3 regions of the Planomonospora corallina genome follow, and region 1 is predicted to be linked to each of the others. Evidence: predicted binding sites of a transcription regulator. Region 1 holds the regulator's gene; each other region holds the start of a gene.

Region 1 (6,590 bases):
TCCTGCCCCAAGTGCGGTGGCCCCGCCCGGCGGGACACCGACACGATGGACACCTTCGTCGACTCCTCGTGGTACTACCTGCGCTACGTGGACCCGGACTACGAGGGCGGCCCGTTCGACGTGGAGAAGGTCCGCCAGTGGGGCCCGATCGACCAGTACGTCGGCGGGGTGGAGCACGCGATCCTGCACCTGCTGTACTCCCGGTTCTTCACCAAGGTCCTGCACGACATGGGCATGGTCGACTTCACCGAGCCCTTCACCCGCCTGCTCAACCAGGGCCAGGTGATCAACCAGGGCAAGGCGATGTCCAAGTCGCTGGGCAACGGTGTGGACCTGGGCCAGCAGATCGACGCCTTCGGCGTGGACGCCGTCCGGCTGACCATGATCTTCGCCGGTCCGCCCGAGGACGACATCGACTGGGCCGACGTCTCGCCCGCCGCCTCCCAGAAGTTCCTGGCCCGGGCCTTCCGGGTCATGGCGGAGGCGGGCGCGGCCTCCGCCCCCGGCGTGGACCTCTCCACCGGGAACCTGGAGCTGCGCAGGACCGTCCACAAGATCATTCATGAGGTCACCGGGCTGGTCGAGTCGCACCGCTTCAACGTGGCGGTGGCCCGCATCATGGAGCTGACGAGTGCGGCCCGCAAGGCCATCGACTCCGGGCCCGGCGCCGCCGACCCGGCCGTCCGGGAGGCCGCCGAGACCCTGGCGGTCATGCTCTCGCTGGTCGCGCCGTACGTCGCGGAGGAGGGCTGGGAGCGTCTGGGGCACCCGGCCTCGGTCGTGAGGGCGGGCTGGCCGGTGGCCGAGGAGGCCCTGCTGGTCGAGGAGTCCGTCACCTGCGTCGTGCAGGTCGCCGGCAAGGTCCGCGACCGGCTGGAGGTCTCCCCGGAGATCTCCGAGGACGACCTGAAGGCGCTGGCGCTGGCCTCGGAGAAGATCCAGGGCTTCCTGACCGGCGCGCCGCGCAAGGTCATCGTCCGCGCGCCGAAGCTGGTCAACATCGTGCCGTAGCGGATGGGGCGCGTCCAAAACCACCCATTGGGCGCGCCCTCTACTATAGTTCCCGCATGCGACGTATCGCGGTCTCCCTCGCGGCGGCAGGGCTGGTCCTGTCGGGCTGCTCGGGCGGGGAGGCCGTTCCGGGCCGTCCGTCCGCCGCCCCGGCTCCTCCCTCGGGTCTTCCCTCCACCGTTCCCTCCACCGCCCCGTCTCCCGCCGCCTCCCCCTCCGGAGACGGGCAGGAGAGCACGGGGAGCTCCTCGTCCGGCAGGGACGAGGGTCTCCGCGAGGCGATGGCCGCGGTCTCCGGCAGCGGACCCGCCGACCTGTACTTCGAGTACGGCGCTCCGGGCCACTGGCGCGAGCTCGGTGTGCTGACCGCGCGGGGAGCGGAGGAAGGTCCCTGGGCGTCCTCCGTCCTCTACGGGATGAGCGATCTGAGCACCGCGCCCCTGCTGGCGGAGAGGACGGGCATCGACCCCTTCGCCGCGGACCGCGCCATCACGATCGGCCACCAGCCGGACAGGAGCGTCCGCCTCGACGGCGGCGTCGACGCCGGGACCGTCAGGAGGAGACTGACCGAGCGGGGCGCCGAACGCGCGAAGATCGGCGGCCGCGACGGTCTCGTGCTCGCCAGGGACCGCGCGGCCGGATCCGTGGACCGGCTGCGCGACATCGGGGTGCTGAACCTGCTCAACAAGGTCGTCGTCACCGGCTCCACGATCGCCATGGGAACGGCCTCGGGCCCGCTCACCGCGGCCTTCGGCGGGCCGGACTCCCTGGCCGGCAGCCCCTCGCACGCCGCCGTCGCCGACTGTCTCGGCGGCAACCTCGTCAACGCGGTCATCCTGCGGGAGAAGGAGTCCGCGGCGGTGGCCCTCTACGCGGTCGGGCTGCGCCGTCCGGTGTTCCCGGAGGACACCCCGGTCAACGTGGTCTGCGTGCTGCCGAGGGACGGTTTCGCCGCCGAGGTGAAGAAGACCTTCACCGGCAGGCTCACCACGACCGCCAAGACCCTGCAGGGCGAGTCGTACGGGAAGTACGCCTACGCGATCGAGCACGACGAGGTGGCGAGCGGCGGGTTCACGGCCCTGCGCGCCACGCTCAGGATCGCCCCGGGAGGCAGGGCGGATCTCGCGCACCGCATGCTGGCCGACGGGAACCTGGAGGCGGCGGCCGACCCCGCCTCGCCCCTGCCGGACATCGGCGGCTCCTTCGAATCGACCCCCTGACCTCCACGGGGACGTACGGCCGGCCGACGCGGTCGCGGGGCAGGGCCCGGAGGAGGTCCCCGCTCTGACCTCGCCCGGCGGCCGGGGAGGTCAGAGCGAGGAGACCCCCGCCCGGGGCGGGGAGGTCACGGCGAGAAGGCCTTCACCGCCCGGGCGACGCGGTCCAGGATCTCGGAGAGGACGGGCTCGGAAGTGGCGAAGTTCAGCCGGGCGAACCCCTCTCCGCCGGGGCCGAACGACGGGCCCGCGCTGAGCATCACCCGGGCCTCGCGATTCAGGAACTCGGCCGGGTCCTCGCCCAGCCCCAGCGTCCTGAAGTCCAGCCAGGCCAGATAGGTGGCGTCGGGTACCCGGTAGCCGACGCCCTCGGGGAGCCGCTCGGCGACCAGGCGCCGGTTGCGATCGAGCACCGCCCGCGCCCGCTCCAGCCAGCCGTCGCCGTCCCGCCAGGCCGCGACGGTCGCGTCGACCCCGAACACGTGGGCCGCGCCGTACAGGTGGCGGGGCTGGGCGGTCAGGGCCGCGCGTACCGCGGACGGTCCGAGGTGCGCCACCGAGCAGCGGATGCCGCCCAGGTTGAAGGCCTTGGTGGCGGAGGTGAGGGTGACGGTCCGCTCGGGCAGCAGCGTGGCGAAGGGGACGTGCCCGGCCGGACCGTGGGTGAGGTCGGCGTGGATCTCGTCGGAGACGACCAGCAGGTCGTGGCGCTCGGCCAGCTCGGCGAGGCCGGTGAGCTCGGCGCGGGTGAACGAGCGTCCGGTCGGGTTCTGCGGGTTGACCAGGAGCAGCACCCGGCAGCGCCCCTCGGCGAGCCGGGCGGCCAGGGCGTCGAGGTCGAAGCCCCAGGAGTCGCCGGAGGGCTCCATCGGGACGGGCAGAGGCGGCCGGTCCATGTCGGCCAGTGTCTGCAGGAAGGGAGGATAGGCCGGGACGTGCAGGGCGACCATGTCCCCGGGCCGGGTGGTCAGGTGCAGGACGACCTGGAGGGCCTGGTTGATGTCGGTGAAGGAGCGCACGTGGCCGGGGTCGGCCTGCCAGCCGTACCGCCGCTCCATGCGCTCGGCGAAGGCTCCGGCGAGGGGACCGTCACCGAGCTGGTCGAGCCAGGCGGGATAGCCGAGGTCACCGTTGGCCCGGCGGAGCAGGGCCTCCCGCACGGCGGGAGCAACCGGGAAGTCCATGTCCGCGACCCACGCCGGAATCACCCCGGGTCCCGCCAGGGACCACTTCGCTCCGTCCCGAGTGGTCAGGTCTTCCAGGGTCAGATCGTTCATATCGGGCAGATCGCTCACCGCCTCAGCTTAGTAGGGGTGGGCGGCCCGATGCTCTGGCCGATGTCCGCGGGCGGCCGGTGGAGGTGGGGCCATCGGCCCGTGCGGATGCCGGGCGGGCCGATGGCGCGGGATCGGTTCGGCAGTTCGGCGGTGCCGGTTCGAAAGCGCCGGTTCGTGACCGGCTCATGGCCGGCCCGGCGCCGGGGCGGGACGCGGCGCCCGCCCCGGCGCCTCCTGCCGGAGCGCGCCGGCTCAGAGCTTGCGGAGGACCGCCACGACCTTGCCGAGGACGGTGGCCTCGTCGCCCGGGATCGGGTCGTAGTTCGGGTTGTGCGGGACCAGCCAGACGTGGCCGTCCCGGCGCTTGAAGGTCTTGACGGTGGCCTCGCCGTCGATCATCGCCGCCACGATGTCGCCGCTCTCCGCGACCGGCTGCTGGCGGACGACCACCCAGTCGCCGTCGGCGATGGCGGCCTCGATCATCGAGTCACCGGTCACCTGGAGCAGGAAGAGCGTGCCCTCGCCGACCAGCTGCTTGGGCAGGGCGAAGACGTCCTCGATGCTCTCCTCGGCGAGGATGGGGCCACCGGCGGCGATCCGGCCCACGAGGGGGACGTAGGAGGCGGTGGGACGGCTGACCGGCGTCTCGTCGCTCCCCGCGTCGGGGTCCACCCACAGCACGGGCTCACCGGGCAGGCGGACCTCCAGCGCGCGGGGCCGGTGCGGGTCACGCCTCAGGTAGCCCTTGCGCTGCAACGCCGTCAACTGGTGGGACACGCTGGAGGTGCTGGTGAGCTGCACCGCCTCGCCGATCTCACGCATCGAGGGCGGATAGCCGCGCTGCTGCACGGAGTCGCGGATCACCTCAAGGATCTTGCGCTGCCTGGGGGTGAGGCCGAGGGAGTCACGCCTGCGCACCGCCAGGTCACTGGGGGCCGCGCCGTTCTCATTGCGCTCGCTCATGCGATCTCCTCGCCTCCCGTTCCGTATTCCTCGTGTCGCACACAGCGACCGTACTCCTGTCGAAGATCATCTTCAAACAATTGTTCGAGTCTTCCTCGAAATCCTCGACGGCGTGGTGTACAACATCGTACGGGAGTTCGATCGACATCGTGTTCGATTCGCCGATCTTTCCGCTGCCCGGGTCCGGGCGCGGGGAGGGGGGAGCGTGTGAGGACGACCGGGCAGGAGCGGCGATCCCGGCGGGCGGCCGGGCGGGCACGGGCATCGGAGCAGGGGGTCGGGCGGGCCTGGGTTCCCGAGCGGGCGGGGCGGGCGCGGACGCCCGACCAGGCGGTGGGGTGGGCGAAGACCCCCGACCGGGCGGGGGGGTGGGGGCGGTGGCCCGGGCCGGAAGGACGGCCGGAGCCCGGGCGGCCGCGCCTGCGGGTGCTGGAGGGAGGGCGGTCCGGGGCGATGCGCGACGCTCCCCGCTCCGGAGGAAGGCGCCAGGGGCCGGCGCGGAGCGCCGGGGACGCCGGGAACGTCAGTGGAACCGGAGGTGTCCGGGGCGCCGTTCGAGGCGTCGGGAGGGCTCAGGGCGTCCGAGGCGCTCGAGGCGCGAAGGATGCCGGCGGCGTCGGAGGTGCCGGGGGCGCCAGAGGTGCCGGAGGCGTCCGGCGCGCTTCCGCGCCGCCGGTCAGGCTCACCCGCAGGGGCCGGGTCGTGGCGGTGCTCGCACTCGTCCTGCTGGCCCTCGGCCTGCTCTGGGCGATCATCCGTCTCCTCCCCGCCTGACACACCCGGTGGGCGCCCGGACGGCGCGCTCGGGTGGTGCGACCGGGGGTGCGCACCCGGAGGCGGCGTGTCCGGGGTGCGGGCCGGGAGGGTGCGGTGTCCGGGTGGTGCGACCGGGGGTGCGAACCCGGAGGCGGCGTGTCCGGGGTGCGGGCCGGGAGGGTGCGGTGTCCGGGTGGTGCGACCGGGGGTGCGAACCCGGAGGCGGCGTGTCCGGGAGACGATCGGACCGGCCGGAGCCGGTCGTGAACGGCCGCCGTGTCACGGGCGGTGGCGGCCGTCCGGTACCCTCGTCCGGCCTGCGGCGTGGCCTGGTCCGAGATCGCGGGCCGGGATCGGGCCCGCTCTGACCTGCGCGGCCGCTTACCCGGCCGGGCGCTCCGGAGGCGTCGACGGGACCCGCGGGGACGGGGCGGAGAGGTGCGGCGGAGCGGGGCGGCGGGCAGGCCCCCTCGGAGCGGGGCGGGACGGCGCACGCCGGGTCCGGGGAGAGGCCTCCGGCGGCCGGGGAAGGGCGACACGCCCGGCTCGCGGTCCTGATCTGCGGCTTCACTCGGGTCTCGCCGATCAACTTGCGTTCATGGTCGCGCACTTCTACGGTTGCACCACAACATCTAGTGGCACCACCCACTCAGTCTCACCATAAGTTGTGTTTCTGTTACCGCACTCCGCCTTCGCCGGCGGATTCAGTGCGGGCATCGCGCATGGAATGACGTGAGGCCGGCGGGGCAGGTGTGACACCCGGCAGGCCAAGGAGGCGACGCACGTGCACTGTCCGTTCTGTCGCCACCCTGACACGCGGGTCATCGACAGCCGGTCCACCGAGGACGGCGCGGCCATCCGCCGCCGGCGCACGTGCCCGGAGTGCGGGCGCAGGTTCACCACGCAGGAGACGGTGCTCCTCATGGTGGGCAAGCGCAGCGGGGTGACCGAGCCCTTCTCCAGGGACAAGGTGATCGCCGGGGTCCGGCGGGCGTGCCAGGGACGGCCCGTCAGCGAGGACTCCCTGGCCCAGCTCGGCCAGCGCGTCGAGGAGAGCATCCGGGGGACCGGAGCCGCGGAGATCCCCGCCCACGAGGTCGGTCTGGCGATCCTGGGCCCGCTCCGCGAGCTGGACGAGGTGGCCTACCTCCGCTTCGCCTCGGTCTACCGGGGGTTCGAGACGCTGGCCGACTTCGAGGCCGAGATCAGGCAGCTGCGGGCGGAGCGTTCCGCCCAGCAGGACGCCGAGCAGGACTGAACAAGAAGTCAATCCCCGGGCGCCGGGGGAGTCGAGCGGCGCGTTGATGTGGTCGGAAGGGCTCCGGCGGGGGCCCGGAAGGGGGAAGTCATGACGGAGACGGTCAGC
Region 2 (6,590 bases), on a different contig from region 1:
CCCGGCCGCCCGCGCAGGACGCCGGTGACCCGGTCCCAGACGACGCGGGGGCGCAGCTCGGCGAACTCCTCGCTCGGGTAGCGCCCGGCGAGCATGTCGAGCGTCGCCTCCAGCGCGCTCCTGGGCAGCGTCCGGTACGGCGCGGCACGGCGGACCACGGTCTCCAGCTCATCGACGGTCCACTCGTCCAGCGCCGTCATCGCGACGATCTGCTGGGCGAGCACGTCGAGCGGGTTGCGGGGGTAACGCAGCTCCTCGATCTCGCCGCGCTTCATCCGCTCGGCCACCACGGCCGTCCGGACGAGGTCGCCGCGGTACTTGGGGAAGATCACGCCTCGGGAGACCGCGCCCACCCGGTGCCCGGCCCGGCCGATGCGCTGCAGGCCGCTGGCCACGCTCGGCGGCGCCTCCACGCAGGCGACCAGGTCGACCGCGCCCATGTCGATGCCGAGCTCCAGGCTGGAGGTCGCGACCACGGCGGGCAGCCGCCCGGACTTCAGGGCCTCCTCGATCTGGGAGCGCTCCTGCTTCGAGACCGAGCCGTGGTGCGCCCGCACGATCTCCGGGAGCGCGCCCCGGGCCGTCCCCGCCTGGGCCATCATCTCGGCCGGCGTGGCGGTCGAGGCGGGCGGCACGGGGAAGCCCTCGGACCAGCGCACCGGCCCGTCCGCGGGCTCGCGGCCGGGGCCGGGGCCGCCTCCAGGGTTGTGCCCGGGTCCGCGGCCGGGTCCGCGGCCGGGTCCGCGGCCGGGGCCGTGCTCAGGACCGTGCTCGGATCCGGGCCCGGGACCGTGCTCCGGGCCGTCGCCGGCCCCGCCCTCCGGGGCGGCCGCTCCGGCGCGCCGCTCGGCGGCCAGCTCGTTGAGGCGGGCGCACAGCCGCTCGGCCAGCCGCCGGGAGTTGGCGAACACGATCGTCGAGTCGTGCGCGCCGATCAGCTCGAGGAGCCGCTCCTCGACGTGCGGCCAGATCGACCGCGCGGGCCGTCGCCGTACCGGCCAGGCGTCGTCGTCGGGGCCGTCCGGGGGCGGGGCGGCGTCGAGCTCGGTCATGTCCTCGACCGGGACGACGACCTCGACCTCGAGGACCTTCTCCGAGGGGGGCTGGACCACGGTCGCGGGGCGGGGGCCGCCGAGGAACTCGGCCACCTCGCTCACCGGCCGCACGGTCGCCGACAGGCCGATGCGCTGCGCGGGCCGGGGGAGCAGCGCGTCGAGCCGCTCCAGGCTGAGCGCCAGGTGCGCGCCGCGCTTGGTCGCGGCGACCGCGTGCACCTCGTCGACGATGACGGTCTCCACGCCGCGCAGCGCCTCCCGGGCCTGACCGGTGAGCAGCAGGAACAGCGACTCGGGAGTGGTGATGAGGATGTCGGACGGCCGGGCGGCGAACCTGCGCCGCTCCTCGGCGGAGGTGTCGCCGGAACGGACCGCCACCGAGATGTCCGGCACGGGCAGGCCGAGCCGCCGGGCGGTCTGCTTCAGCCCGGCCAGCGGCGCCCGCAGGTTGCGCTCGACGTCCACGGCCAGGGCCTTGAGCGGCGAGACGTAGAGCACCCGGCACCGCCGGGGGGCGTCGCCCGTGTCCCGGGAACGCCCCCGGCCGCGCGCGGCGGCCCTCCCCGGGGCGGAGGCACCGGTCTCCGCCGCCGGCCGAGGGCCGCCGGCCGCCGGCCGCTCGGCGGCCAGCCGGTCGAGCGACCACAGGAAGGCGGCCAGGGTCTTGCCGGACCCGGTCGGCGCGACCACCAGGGTGTTGTCGCCCCGGGCGATCGCCTCCCAGGCGCCCTCCTGGGCCGCGGTCGGCGCGGCGAAGGCCCCGGAGAACCACTCCCTGGCCACCGGCGTGAAATGGGCGAGCGCTGATCCGGTCACCGTTCCATAGTGCCCCGCGCCACCGACAGAACCGGAGCCCTCCTGCGACCGCGGGAGGACGGTCCCCGCCTCGGCGGCGAATCCGCCCGGTAGCGGCGAATCCGCCCGGTATGGCGTGGAGCGGCTCCGGAGCCGCTGCGGAGCCGCTCCGGGGTGGCGGCGGCGTGACGGTGGCGTTACGGTCCGGAAAGGTTGAGTCACTCCCGGCACGGAGAGATAGCTCAGACACAGCGCGCCCACGGCCCCGCGAGGACCGGGCGGGCGACCGGCACACTGGACGATGGGTTGGCGATGAGCATCGACTATCCGGCCATCGAGACGGCACGCGAGCGGATCAGGGCGGCGCGCCTGCGGGGGCACCGCCCGCCCAGCAGCGGCAGAGGACTGCACCACTCCGCTCTGATCTGCTCCGACGCCGAGCGGACGATCGCCTTCTACCAGGACCTCCTGGAGTTCCCCCTCACGGAGATCCTCGAGAACCGCGACCACCGGGGGTCCAACCACTTCTTCTTCGACGTCGGCAACGGCAACCTGCTGGCCTTCTTCGACTTCCCCGGCCTGGACCTCGAGCCCTACGCCGAGGTCCTCGGCGGGCTCCACCACATCGCGATCTCCGTCGACCCGGTGACCTGGGAGAGGCTGCGCGGGAGGCTGGAGGCGGCGGGCGTGCCGCACCGGATCGAGAGCGGCGCCTCGATCTGCTTCAGGGACCCCGACGGGACCCGCCTGGAGCTGCTGGCCGACCCGCTGGGCGAGATGTACGGCTCCAGCGTCCTGTGACGACGGGGGCCTTCGCGCCCGGCGGCCCCCATACTGGGAGCATGCGCCTGTCGGATTTCTGGAAGCGGATGAGGCAGCACTTCGGTGACGCCTACGCCGAGTCGTGGGCCCGCGACTACGTCATCGCGGAGCTGGACGGCCGGACCGTGGACCAGGCGCTGGCCGACGGTGTCGCGGCCAAGGACGTCTGGCACGCGGTGTGCAGGGTGGCGGACGTCGAGGCCCGTCTGAGATAACCGGGCGCCGGGCCCGGGGCGGGGACGACGGGCCGGGGCCGGGGTCAGGGGTCCGGGTCCTCCCCGAGTGACTTGCCGATCAGCTCGGCCGCGTGCGCCGGGTCGCCGGCGTTCTCCTGACCGCTCGGGGACCACAGGAGGAGCCAGCCGTCCTGGGCGGGGGTGGCGAAGACGATCGTCTGCTTCCCGCTGCCGGGATGCCGGACCCACAGCACCGGGTCGGCGCCGCCGAGCATCCTGCCGACCAGCCCCCGCCCGAGCAGCTCCGCGGCCAGTGACTCGAGGTGGGCCAGGCGCTGCCGGCTGAAGGTGTCGGTCACGCTGGGAGCCCCCTCGGGTCTGTTCGGCTCCAGGATTCCCCCAGCTCAGGCGGGGTTACAACAGGTTTGGCGGAATGCCCGGGAATGTCGCCGCCGGGAGAGGGCGGGCGGGTCGGCGGGGCCCGCGCGGCGGTGGGGCACGTGATGTGATTGAGGAACGATCGAACAGTCGTTCGGCTATATTGGACGGGTCAGCCCTAGTGGCGTGCTCTCCGGAAAATGTCGGTGGCACCCCGTAGCTTTCTGGCAACACCGATTCGAACCGCAACCCTCCCAGGGGGCTCCCAGTGGCAGCTAACGACCGCGAGAAGGCGCTCGAGACCGCGCTCGCTCAGATCGAGCGGCAGTTCGGCAAGGGCTCCGTCATGCGTCTCGGCGACGAGACCCGCGCACCCATCGAAGTGATCCCGACCGGATCCATCGCGCTCGACGTCGCGCTCGGCATCGGCGGGTTCCCGCGCGGGCGCATCGTCGAGATCTACGGCCCGGAGTCCTCCGGTAAGACCACCGTCGCGCTGCACGCGGTGGCCAACGCCCAGCGCCAGGGCGGCATCGCGGCGTTCATCGACGCCGAGCACGCCCTCGACCCGGAGTACGCCAAGAAGCTGGGCGTCGACACCGACGCGCTGCTCGTCTCCCAGCCCGACACCGGTGAGCAGGCGCTGGAGATCGCCGACATGCTGATCCGATCCGGCGCCATCGACCTGCTGGTCATCGACTCGGTCGCGGCGCTGGTGCCGAAGGCCGAGATCGAGGGCGAGATGGGCGACAGCCACGTCGGTCTCCAGGCCCGCCTGATGTCGCAGGCGCTGCGCAAGGTCGCAGGCGCGCTCAACAGCACCGGCACCACCGCGATCTTCATCAACCAGCTCCGCGAGAAGATCGGCGTCATGTTCGGCTCTCCGGAGACCACGACCGGTGGTAAGGCGCTGAAGTTCTACGCCTCGGTCCGCCTCGACGTCCGCCGCATCGAGACGCTGAAGGACGGCACCGAGGCGGTCGGCAACCGCACCCGGGTGAAGGTCGTCAAGAACAAGATGGCACCGCCCTTCCGGGTCGCCGACTTCGACATCCTGTACGGCGTCGGCATCTCCCGCGAGGGCGGCCTGATCGACATGGGCGTCGAGCACGGCTTCGTCCGCAAGTCCGGCGCCTGGTACACCTACGAGGGCGAGCAGCTCGGCCAGGGCAAGGAGAACGCCCGCAACTTCCTGCGGAACCACCCCGACACGGCCAACGAGATCGAGAAGAAGATCAAGGAGAAGCTCGGCGTCGGCCCGCGGGTGGACGCCCCCGCCGCTCCGCCGGCCGCTCCGGCCGCTCCCGCCGCCGCGGCCGCACCTTCCGGCCGCGGTGCGAAGGCGGCCGCCGCCAAGGCCGCCGGCGCCTGACGCGGCGGGCTGATCCACGGTGACGGGACGTGACTCCGGTCCGGTCGGTGAGACCGGACCGCGGGACTGGGGCGCCTGGCCCGACCTGCCGCCCGACCCGCCGGAGCCCGCTTCTCCCGGCCCGGTCCCTCCCGCCCCAGGCTCCGCTGATCACGGTTCTTCCGGGACGGGGCGCCGGGGCGGTAGGCCGCGCCGCCCGCGTCGGAGCCGGGCGGAGCCGGAGGCGCCTGCTGACGCCTGGACGGCCTTCACCGCCGGGGCGGAGCCGTCCGCGTACGACGTGACCGGGCACGGGCCCGCCGAGGAGGGCGGCACCGGGTACGGCTCCGCCGTGGAGGACGGCGGCGGGCCGCGAGGCCGGGCCCGCCGCGGTGGTCGTGGTGGCGGCGGCGCCCGGAGCGGTGCCCGCGGGAGCCGGGGGAGAGACTCCCGGAGCGGCTCGGGAGGCTTCCTCCCCGACGGGCCGGTCGAGGGGTCCCCGGCCGCTCAGGGGCCCGGCGCCGACCCGGAGGCGGTGGCGCGGGCGATCTGCCTGCGCCTGCTGACCGTGGGGCCGCGCACCCGGGCGCAGCTCGCGGAGGCCCTGCGCAAGCGGGACGTGCCCCAGGACGCGGCCGAGGCCGTGCTCGAACGCTTCTCCGAGGTCGGGCTCATCGACGACGAGGCGTTCGCGGCCGCGTGGGTGAGTTCGCGGCACGCCGGGCGGGGGCTGTCCCGCCGCGCGCTGGCCTCGGAGCTCCGGCACCGCGGCGTGGACGAGGACACCGTCAAGGAGGCGGTCGAGCAGCTCGACCCCGAGCAGGAGGTGGAGACCGCCCGCCGCCTCGTGGAACGCAAGCTCCGCTCGACCCGCGGCCTCGACCCCGCGGCCCGGACCCGGCGGCTCGCCGGCATGCTCGCCCGCAAGGGGTACGGCCCCGGCCTGGCCTTCCGGGTGATCCGTGAGGCTCTGGAGAACGAAGGGGCGCAGGATCCCTTCACCGCGGTGGATCCGGATCATCCGTTCGGCTGACGGGAACACGCAGGACGCACGACCTTTGCTTGCCCGTTACCTCATCGACGCTTAATCTCGACTCCAGTGAGGAGTTACTCCGCGCAGTGCGGATTGTCATAACGGTGAACTACGGACGAGCGAGCTTGACGGCGCGGGCGGGTGAGCTGCCGGTGAGAGCCGGCGCGCTGCCGGTCCTGAATTGACACCTGTCCTGGTGGCTGTACCGCTTGGACTTTCCGTGCCGTGCGTGTGACCCCTCGTGTGCTCGGTGATGGCAAGGCGAGGAGGGCGGGGCGCGCATGGAGCCGGTTGTGGTCGTCGTGTTGGCCGGGGCACTCGTGGTTCTTGCCGGGGCGACGATAGCCGTGCTGGTCCTGCTGCTGCGCCGTACCGCGCTCCCGGTGGCCGCGCCGGGCGGACCCTCCCCCGAGCAACTGGCCGAGGTCCACGCCGAGCTGGAGGAGGTCAGGCGCGAGGCGGCCGAGCTGCGCAGCCGGGCCGAGCGGGAGGCCGGGGAGATCCTGCGCCGTTCCGAGACCGCCGCGGAGATCGCCGCCGAGAGCGCCTCCCAGATGCGCAGGGAGGTCGAGGCCGAGGCCAAGGTGCTCAAGTACGAGCTCAAGGAGCTCCGTGCGGACCTGGAGCGCAGGGAGGGCCGGCTGGCCGAGCGGGAGCAGCGGCTCGACGAGGAGGCGAGGCGGCAGGCCGAGCGGGCCCGCCAGCTCGCCGAGACCGAGACCGAGCTGGCCGACCGCCGCGCCGACCTCGACAGGCTCGATGAGGAGCGCAGGGCCATCCTGGAGCGCGCGGCCGGGATGACCAGCGCCCAGGCCAAGGCCGAGCTGGTCAGGGAGATCGAGAACCAGGCCAAGCGCGAGGCCTCGCTGATCGTCCGGGAGATCGAGAGCGAGGCGCGCCGGGAGGGCGAGAAGCGCGCCACCAAGATCGTGACCCTGGCGGTCCAGCGTGTCGCCACCGAGCAGACCGCCGAGTCCGTC
Region 3 (6,590 bases), on a different contig from region 1:
CCAGCCCGGTCAGCCGGCCCGACTCCTCCAGCCCGGCCACCAGCGGCGTGCGCAGCACCCGGTGCGGCATGCCGTCCACCTGGCGGGTGACCACGGTCTCGGAGGCCTCCAGGTAGAGCCGCTTGACCGCGTCCGGGACGGCGCTGTCGGAGGTGAGCAGGAAGCGGGTGCCCATGGCCACGCCGGCCGCGCCGTACGCCAGGGCGGCGGCCAGGCCCCGGCCGTCGAAGAAGCCGCCGGCGGCGATCACCGGGATGCCGACGGCGTCGACGACCTGCGGCAGCAGCAGCGTGGTGGCGATCGGACCGGTGTGGCCGCCGCCCTCGCCACCCTGGACGAGCACCGCGTCGGCGCCCCAGGCGGCGACCTTCTCCGCGTGGCGGCGCGCCCCGACGGAGGGGATCACCACGACGCCGGCGTCCTTCAGCCTGGCGATCAGCTCCCGGCGGGGCGCCAGCGCGAAGGAGGCGACCTTCACCTGATGCCTGATCAGCAGGTCGACGCGCTCGCCCGCGTCGGAGGCGTCGGCGCGCAGGTTCACCCCGAAGGGCGCGCCGGTGCGCGAGCGGACCTCTTCGATCGCGGCGTCGAGCTGGTCGAGGGTCATGGTGGCCGAGGCGAGGATGCCCAGGCCGCCGGCGTTCGCCGTCGCGGAGACCAGCCGGGGGCCCGCCACCCAGCCCATCCCGGTCTGCACGACCGGATGGCGGACGCCGGTCAGCCGGGTGAGCGGCGTGTCCAGGAGCTGCCCGATCACGCCCGGACCTCCTTGTCGCGCAGGCCCGCCGGGTCGAGCCGCTCGCGGATCAGCCGCAGCTCCTCGCCGGTCGGCTGCCGGGTCTCCGGGACGTCGCCGTCGACCACCGGGTCGAAGCCGGTGGCGGCGAGGACCTGCTCGACCTCCACCCCGGGGTGGACGGAGACCAGCCGCATCGCCCCGTCCGGGGTGCCGAAGTCGAACACGGCCAGGTCGGTCACGACCCGGCGCAGGTCGTGGAAGCGGGACGCGGCCGCGCCCAGCTCCGCCGCCCGGTCGGCGCCGACCCCGCTGACCACGTCCACCTTCGGCACGAAGACCCTCCTGGAGTGGCGGGGGATCCAGTAGCTGGTCGGGTCGCAGATCGTGTTGCCGGGGGCGCCGCGCACGCCGAGCAGCTGGGATGCGGGCCGGGCCCAGTCGCCGACCGCCGAGATGTTGGTGTTGCCGTACCGGTCGATCTGGGAGGCGCCCATCATCACGTGCCGCCGCCCGTTCTGCACCAGCCAGAGATGGTCGCGGAAGGGCAGCCAGCCCTCGGCCGGGCCCGCGGGCGCGCCGAGCGGCACCGGCTCGGCGGTCAGCAGCGCGCCGCCGTCGGTGGTCAGCAGGTCCGGCTCGAAGGTGAGCCGGGCCAGCCGCGCGCCCAGCACCGAGCAGGTGCCCATCGCCGCGGCCAGGATCTCGCCGTCGCCGCGCCATGCCTCGGCGCAGGCCACCACGCAGATCTCCGCCCGGGTCGCGCTCATCGGGTCCCCTCCTCCGCGCCGGTGCCGATGCCAGTGCCAGTGCCAGTGCCGGTGCCGGTGCCGGTGCCGGTGCCGGTGCCGGTGCCGGTGCCGGTGCCGCCGCGGGGATCGGCGGGGATCGTGGCCGTCACCTCACGGAGGCCCTGTCCCGTACGGGGCACGCTCATCCGGCCTGCTCCTCGTGCCAGCGCCGTACCGCGTCCTGGTAGGCGGTCTCGTCACCGGACAGGAAGCGGTCGGTGAAGGCCGCCCACGCGTACGGATCGGCGGCCGAGGCCGCGTAGTACCGCTGGAACGCCTCGTCGCGGCCGTGGTCGCCGGACTCGGTGAAGTGCGCGCCGTCCGGGGTCTCCACCACGCCCGCGACGTGCATCCGGCTGACCAGCAGCGTCTGCGGCGGCCCGTCCAGTCCGCCCGGCTCCACCAGCCGCTCGCAGCTCAGGTAGGTGCGGGCGGCGGCCTTGGCGAACAGGTCGTCCAGGTACGGGTCGGGGCCGAGGTACCGGCCGTTGCCGCGGGTGTCGGCCCGGTCCAGGTGCACCAGCGCCGCGTCCAGCGTCAGCGCGGGCACCGCGACCAGCTCCTCGCCGTCCTCGCCCGTCCCCTCCCCCGCGTCCCGCCCCGGGGCGCCGTACGGCCCGCGCACGCCGTACGGCGAGCGGACCGTGCGCAGCTCCGGGTTGACCCGCATGACGTCCGAGCCGAGCCCGGCGCGGGTCGGCAGGAACGGCAGCCGGTGCGCCGCGGCGAGCAGGCCGAACATGAACATGCCCTCGTCGTACTCGGTGAACCCGACGGCCCCGCTCTGCCTGGCGGCCCGGAAGTGCGGCTCCAGGGGGACCGAGTCCATCGTCACGAACGGGGCGACCACCCGGCGGACCCGGCCGGCCGCGCAGAGCAGGCCGACGTCGGGCCCGCCGCAGGAGACGACCGTCAGATCCCTCAGGGAGGACCGGAGGATCGCCCGGACCAGGGCCATCGGCTTGCGCCGCGAGCCCCAGCCGCCGATCCCGAGCGTCATGCCGTCCTCCAGCGAGGCGACGACCTCCTCGGCCGTCATCACCTTGCCCGCCGGCCCGCTCACCGCTCCTCCCTCGCTCCACCGGCGGCCTGATCTCCTCGCGCCGCGCTCATCGCTCCGCCCCCTCGGAGACGAAGGCGTCGCGGTGCCGGTCGCCGGCGCCCATCAGGTTGAGCTCGAAGGTGAAGCCCTGCTCGTAGCGGTAGCTGCGGTGCACGTCGACCGGGTCGATGCCGTTCAGCGACTCCTTGGCCCGGCGGATCACGTACGGGTCCTTGGCCGCGATCTGGGCGGCGACCTCGAGGGCCGCCCCGCGGAGCTCCCCGGCGGGCACGACGTGCAGCACCGAGCCGAAGGCGTGCAGCTCGGCGGCGGTGACGTTCCGGCACGTGTAGACCATCGCTCGCATCAGGTGCTGCGGGACGAGGCGGGCCAGGTGGGTGGCGGCGCCGAGCGCGCCCCGCTCCACCTCGGGCAGGCCGAAGTAGGCGTCCTCGGAGGCGACCACGATGTCGGCGTTGCCGGCCAGGCCGACGCCGCCGCCCAGGCAGAACCCGTGCACGGCCGCGACCACCGGCACCTCGCACTCGTAGACCGCGCCGAACGCGGCGTGGCAGCCGCGGTTCGCGCCGACCAGCGCCTCGAAACCGGCGGAGGCCTGCATCTCCTTGATGTCCACCCCGGCGTTGAAGCCCCTGCCCTCGGCGCGCAGCACCACGGCACGGGTCCGCGCGTCGCGCCCGGCCTCCCGTACGGCCTCCGCCAGGTCGAGCCAGCCCTGGACCGGCAGCGCGTTGACCGGTGGCACGTCCATGACGATCTCGGTGACGCCGTCACCGTGGTCCCTGGTGGAGATTCCCATACGCCACCTTTCCACCAAACATTTGTTAGAAACTAAGGTAGCAGAGGAACGGCGCGGCGGCCTCCCCCGGCGCCGGGCCGTTCCCGCACGACCCCGCACGACCCCGCACGACCCCGCACGACCCCGCACGACCCCGCACGACCCCGCCGTCGCCGATGAGGAGAGCTGACCATGATCTGCAAGGACCGCGTCGTCGTGGTGACCGGTGCCGGGCGCGGCCTCGGCCGCGCGCACGCCCTGGAGTTCGCCCGGCAGGGAGCCCTGGTCGTGGTCAACGACCTCGGCGTGAGCGCCTCCGGGGAGGGCGCCTCCGGCGGGCCCGCCCAGCGGGTGGCCGAGGAGATCCGCGCGCTGGGCGGCCGGGCGGTGGCCGACTGCTCCGACGTCGCCTCCGACGACGGGGCCCGGCGCCTGGTCGCCACCGCCCTGGAGGCCTTCGGCCGGCTGGACGTGCTGGTCAACAACGCCGGCTTCCTGCGCGACCGCATGCTGGTCAACATGTCGGAGCAGGAATGGGACGCGGTGATGCGCGTCCACCTCAAGGGCCACTTCCTGCCGCTCAAGCACGCCGGGCTGCACTGGCGGGCCGAGGCCAAGGCGGGCCGGGCGGTGGACGCCCGGGTGGTCAACACCTCGTCCGGGGCGGGCCTGCTGGGCAGCTTCGGGCAGGGCAACTACGCCGCCGCCAAGGCCGGCATCGTGGGACTGACCCTGGTGGCCGCCGCCGAGCTGGGCCGGTACGGCGTGACCGTCAACGCGATCGCCCCGGCCGCCCGCACCCGGATGACCGAACAGGTCTTCGCCTCGACGATGGCGCCCCCGGCCGGCGGCGCCTTCGACGCGATGGCCCCGGAGAACGTCTCCCCGCTGGTCGTCTGGCTCGGCTCGGCCGGGTCGCGGGACGTGACCGGGCGGGTCTTCGAGGTCGAGGGCGGCCGGATCTGCGTGATGGAGGGCTTCCGGCACGGCCCGGCCGCCGACAACGGCGCCCGCTGGGATCCCGCCGAGCTCGGCCCGGTGGTCACCGGCCTGCTGGCCGGCGCCGCCGAGCCCGAACCGGTCTACGGGACCTGAGAGGGCGGCTCGCGGGCCGATGCCCGGCCCGCCGTGCGGGCGAGCGGGCGGGCGGGCAGGCCGCACGTGGTCGTCGTGGTCACGGCCGGTCCCGGGACGGGTCAGACGTCCAGGGGGCGCCAGGCGGGGCCGGCCCCGTCCCGGCGGACCCGCCCGAAGACCGCATCGGCGAAGTGGATGCCGAAGCCGATCGTGTCGGGCTCCTCCAACTCGGCGATGAGACGACGGCGATGCTCGGCGGACCGGGCGGGGTCGTGGTCGTAGAGGCAGGACCATTCGGGGTGATCCACCTGGATCGGCGAGTGCAGGGCGTCGCCGAAGGCGATCAGCCGGGTTCCGCCCCCGGTGATGACGTACTGCGTGTGCCCGGCCGTGTGACCACCGGTGATCTGGACCCGCACGCCGGGGAAGACCTCCTGGCCGTCCGTCACCGTACGCACGCGCGGTGTCAGCGCGGCGGCCTCCTCCTCGGTGACGCCCTGCGCGAGCAGGTCGCGTCGAGCCCATTCCGGTTCGGCCACCACATACTCGGCCCGGGTGAACACGGGGCGGTCACCGCCCGGGGCGGGATGCCAGGCCCAGCCGAGGTGATCGATGTGCAGGTGGGTGAATGCCACCGTTTCGATCTCCTCCGGCCTGCGGCCGAGCTCGGCCAGACCGTCCGGCAGCGCGCCGCCGTGAACGGCGCCGTTCGGGCTTCCCGGCTCGGCCGGCAGCGACACCGGCCCCCATCCCGCGTCGATCAGCAGCGCGCGGTCGCCGTTCTCCACCAGGAGACCGCCGATACTCGCCACAAGATGGCCGGAGGCATCCAGGTACTGCGGGTGGGCGGCCCAGATCTCATCGGTGGTGTCCGGCAGCCAGCTGCGCGGCCTCCCCTGGATGGCCCCGTCCGGCACGAAGGACACCTTCGTGCCGCCCAGCCGTACCGAGCGGATCCCCGCCGGCCGCCGCAGCCGCTCGTCCCGGTGAACCACGGAGTTCGCCATGCTCGCGTTCCCTTCTTCGGGGTTCAGGCCGTCGCCGCGTCCCCTGTCGCCGACCGGGCCACCATAAGCATCAAGCTTGAAACAGTCAAGCTTAAAACATATTTGTTTGAAACAGTTAAGCTGCAAATATGCTGGCTTGATGGACTTGCTAGGATGGGGTGCATGACCACGTCTCCGGAACCGCAGGCCGTCGCCGAGCGGGAGCTGTGCGGCCTGGTGAACGGGCTGGCCCAGCAGATCGCCGTTCACGTACGCGAACGCGCGGCCACCCTGGGCCTCACCTCCGCCCAGGCGACCGCGCTGCGGGAGATGACCGGACCGATGACCATGCGCGAGCTCGCCGAACGCATGGGCTGCGAGCCCTCCAACGCCACCTTCGTCGTCGACAAGCTCGAGAAACAGGGCTTGATCGAGCGCCGTGCGCACCCCACCGACCGTCGCGCCAAGCAACTCGTCCTCACCGCGGAGGGCGACGCCCTCCGTGAACGGCTCCTCGAACTCCTTGTCCAGGACTCACCGCTGGCCGGCCTCACCGCCCAGCAGCAGCGCGCCCTTCAGGACCTGCTCGAACAGGCCATCATCCGTTCATGAGCCGGCGCCGGCCCACCTCGGCACCCCCCGTTCCGGTCCGCGCACCCGGTCTCACCTGGGCAGCTCCGACTTCTGCACCTTGCCGGCCGCGTTGCGCGGCAGGGCGTCGAGCACGACGACCTCCCGGGGGACCTTGAAGTTCGCCAGCAGCTCCCGGCAGTGCGCGACCAGCTCCTCCCTGGCGGCCCGCGCGCCGGGGCGGAGCACGACGTAGGCGCGGCCGACCTCGCCCAGCCGCGCGTCCGGCACGCCGACGACGGCCGCCTCGGCGACCGCCCCGTGGCGGACCAGGACCTGCTCGACCTCGGCCGGATAGACGTTGAACCCGCCGACCGTGAACATGTCCTTCGATCGGCCGGTGACGGTCAGATTGCCCCGCTCGTCGAGACGGCCCCGGTCGCCGGTCACCAGCCAGCCGTCCCGGACCGCCTCGGCGGTCGCCCCGGGGTCGTCGAGGTAGCCGAGCATCACGTTGTGCCCGCGGACGAGGATCTCGCCGTCCTCCCCGGCGGGCACCGGCTCGCCCTTGCCGTCGACCACCTTGACC

What was found. The regulator LexA, encoded in region 1, represses DNA repair genes until DNA is damaged. The targets are predictions, from matches to a motif close to TCGAACANNTGTTCGA.
Region 2: the regulator LexA is predicted to act here: its motif matches at 3,369-3,384, upstream of recA (recombinase RecA).
Region 3: the regulator LexA is predicted to act here: its motif matches at 3,404-3,419, upstream of ACFOWE_RS12810 (enoyl-CoA hydratase family protein).

What each region holds. Positions count from the first base shown of each region.
Region 1 is NZ_JBHSBM010000025.1:125,692-132,281, forward strand. Features, by position in the region: gene leuS (leucine--tRNA ligase) at 1-1,011, shown strand, start outside; gene ACFOWE_RS22610 (hypothetical protein) at 1,068-2,231, shown strand; gene ACFOWE_RS22615 (MalY/PatB family protein) at 2,357-3,523, opposite strand; gene lexA (transcriptional repressor LexA) at 3,758-4,468, opposite strand; gene nrdR (transcriptional regulator NrdR) at 6,009-6,482, shown strand; gene ACFOWE_RS22630 (vitamin B12-dependent ribonucleotide reductase) at 6,573-6,590, shown strand, end outside.
Region 2 is NZ_JBHSBM010000017.1:167,288-173,877, forward strand. Features, by position in the region: gene ACFOWE_RS13900 (Lhr family helicase) at 1-1,871, opposite strand, end outside; gene ACFOWE_RS13905 (VOC family protein) at 2,163-2,651, shown strand; gene ACFOWE_RS13910 (DUF3046 domain-containing protein) at 2,693-2,887, shown strand; gene ACFOWE_RS13915 (hypothetical protein) at 2,932-3,207, opposite strand; gene recA (recombinase RecA) at 3,495-4,598, shown strand; gene recX (recombination regulator RecX) at 4,879-5,610, shown strand; gene rny (ribonuclease Y) at 5,892-6,590, shown strand, end outside.
Region 3 is NZ_JBHSBM010000016.1:354,508-361,097, reverse strand. Features, by position in the region: gene ACFOWE_RS12830 (NAD(P)H-dependent flavin oxidoreductase) at 1-754, opposite strand, end outside; gene ACFOWE_RS12825 (CoA-transferase subunit beta) at 754-1,506, opposite strand; gene ACFOWE_RS12820 (hypothetical protein) at 1,503-1,673, opposite strand; gene ACFOWE_RS12815 (CoA transferase subunit A) at 1,670-2,566, opposite strand; gene ACFOWE_RS12810 (enoyl-CoA hydratase family protein) at 2,637-3,389, opposite strand; gene ACFOWE_RS12805 (SDR family oxidoreductase) at 3,561-4,463, shown strand; gene ACFOWE_RS12800 (MBL fold metallo-hydrolase) at 4,565-5,452, opposite strand; gene ACFOWE_RS12795 (MarR family winged helix-turn-helix transcriptional regulator) at 5,615-6,043, shown strand; gene ACFOWE_RS12790 (AMP-binding protein) at 6,095-6,590, opposite strand, start outside.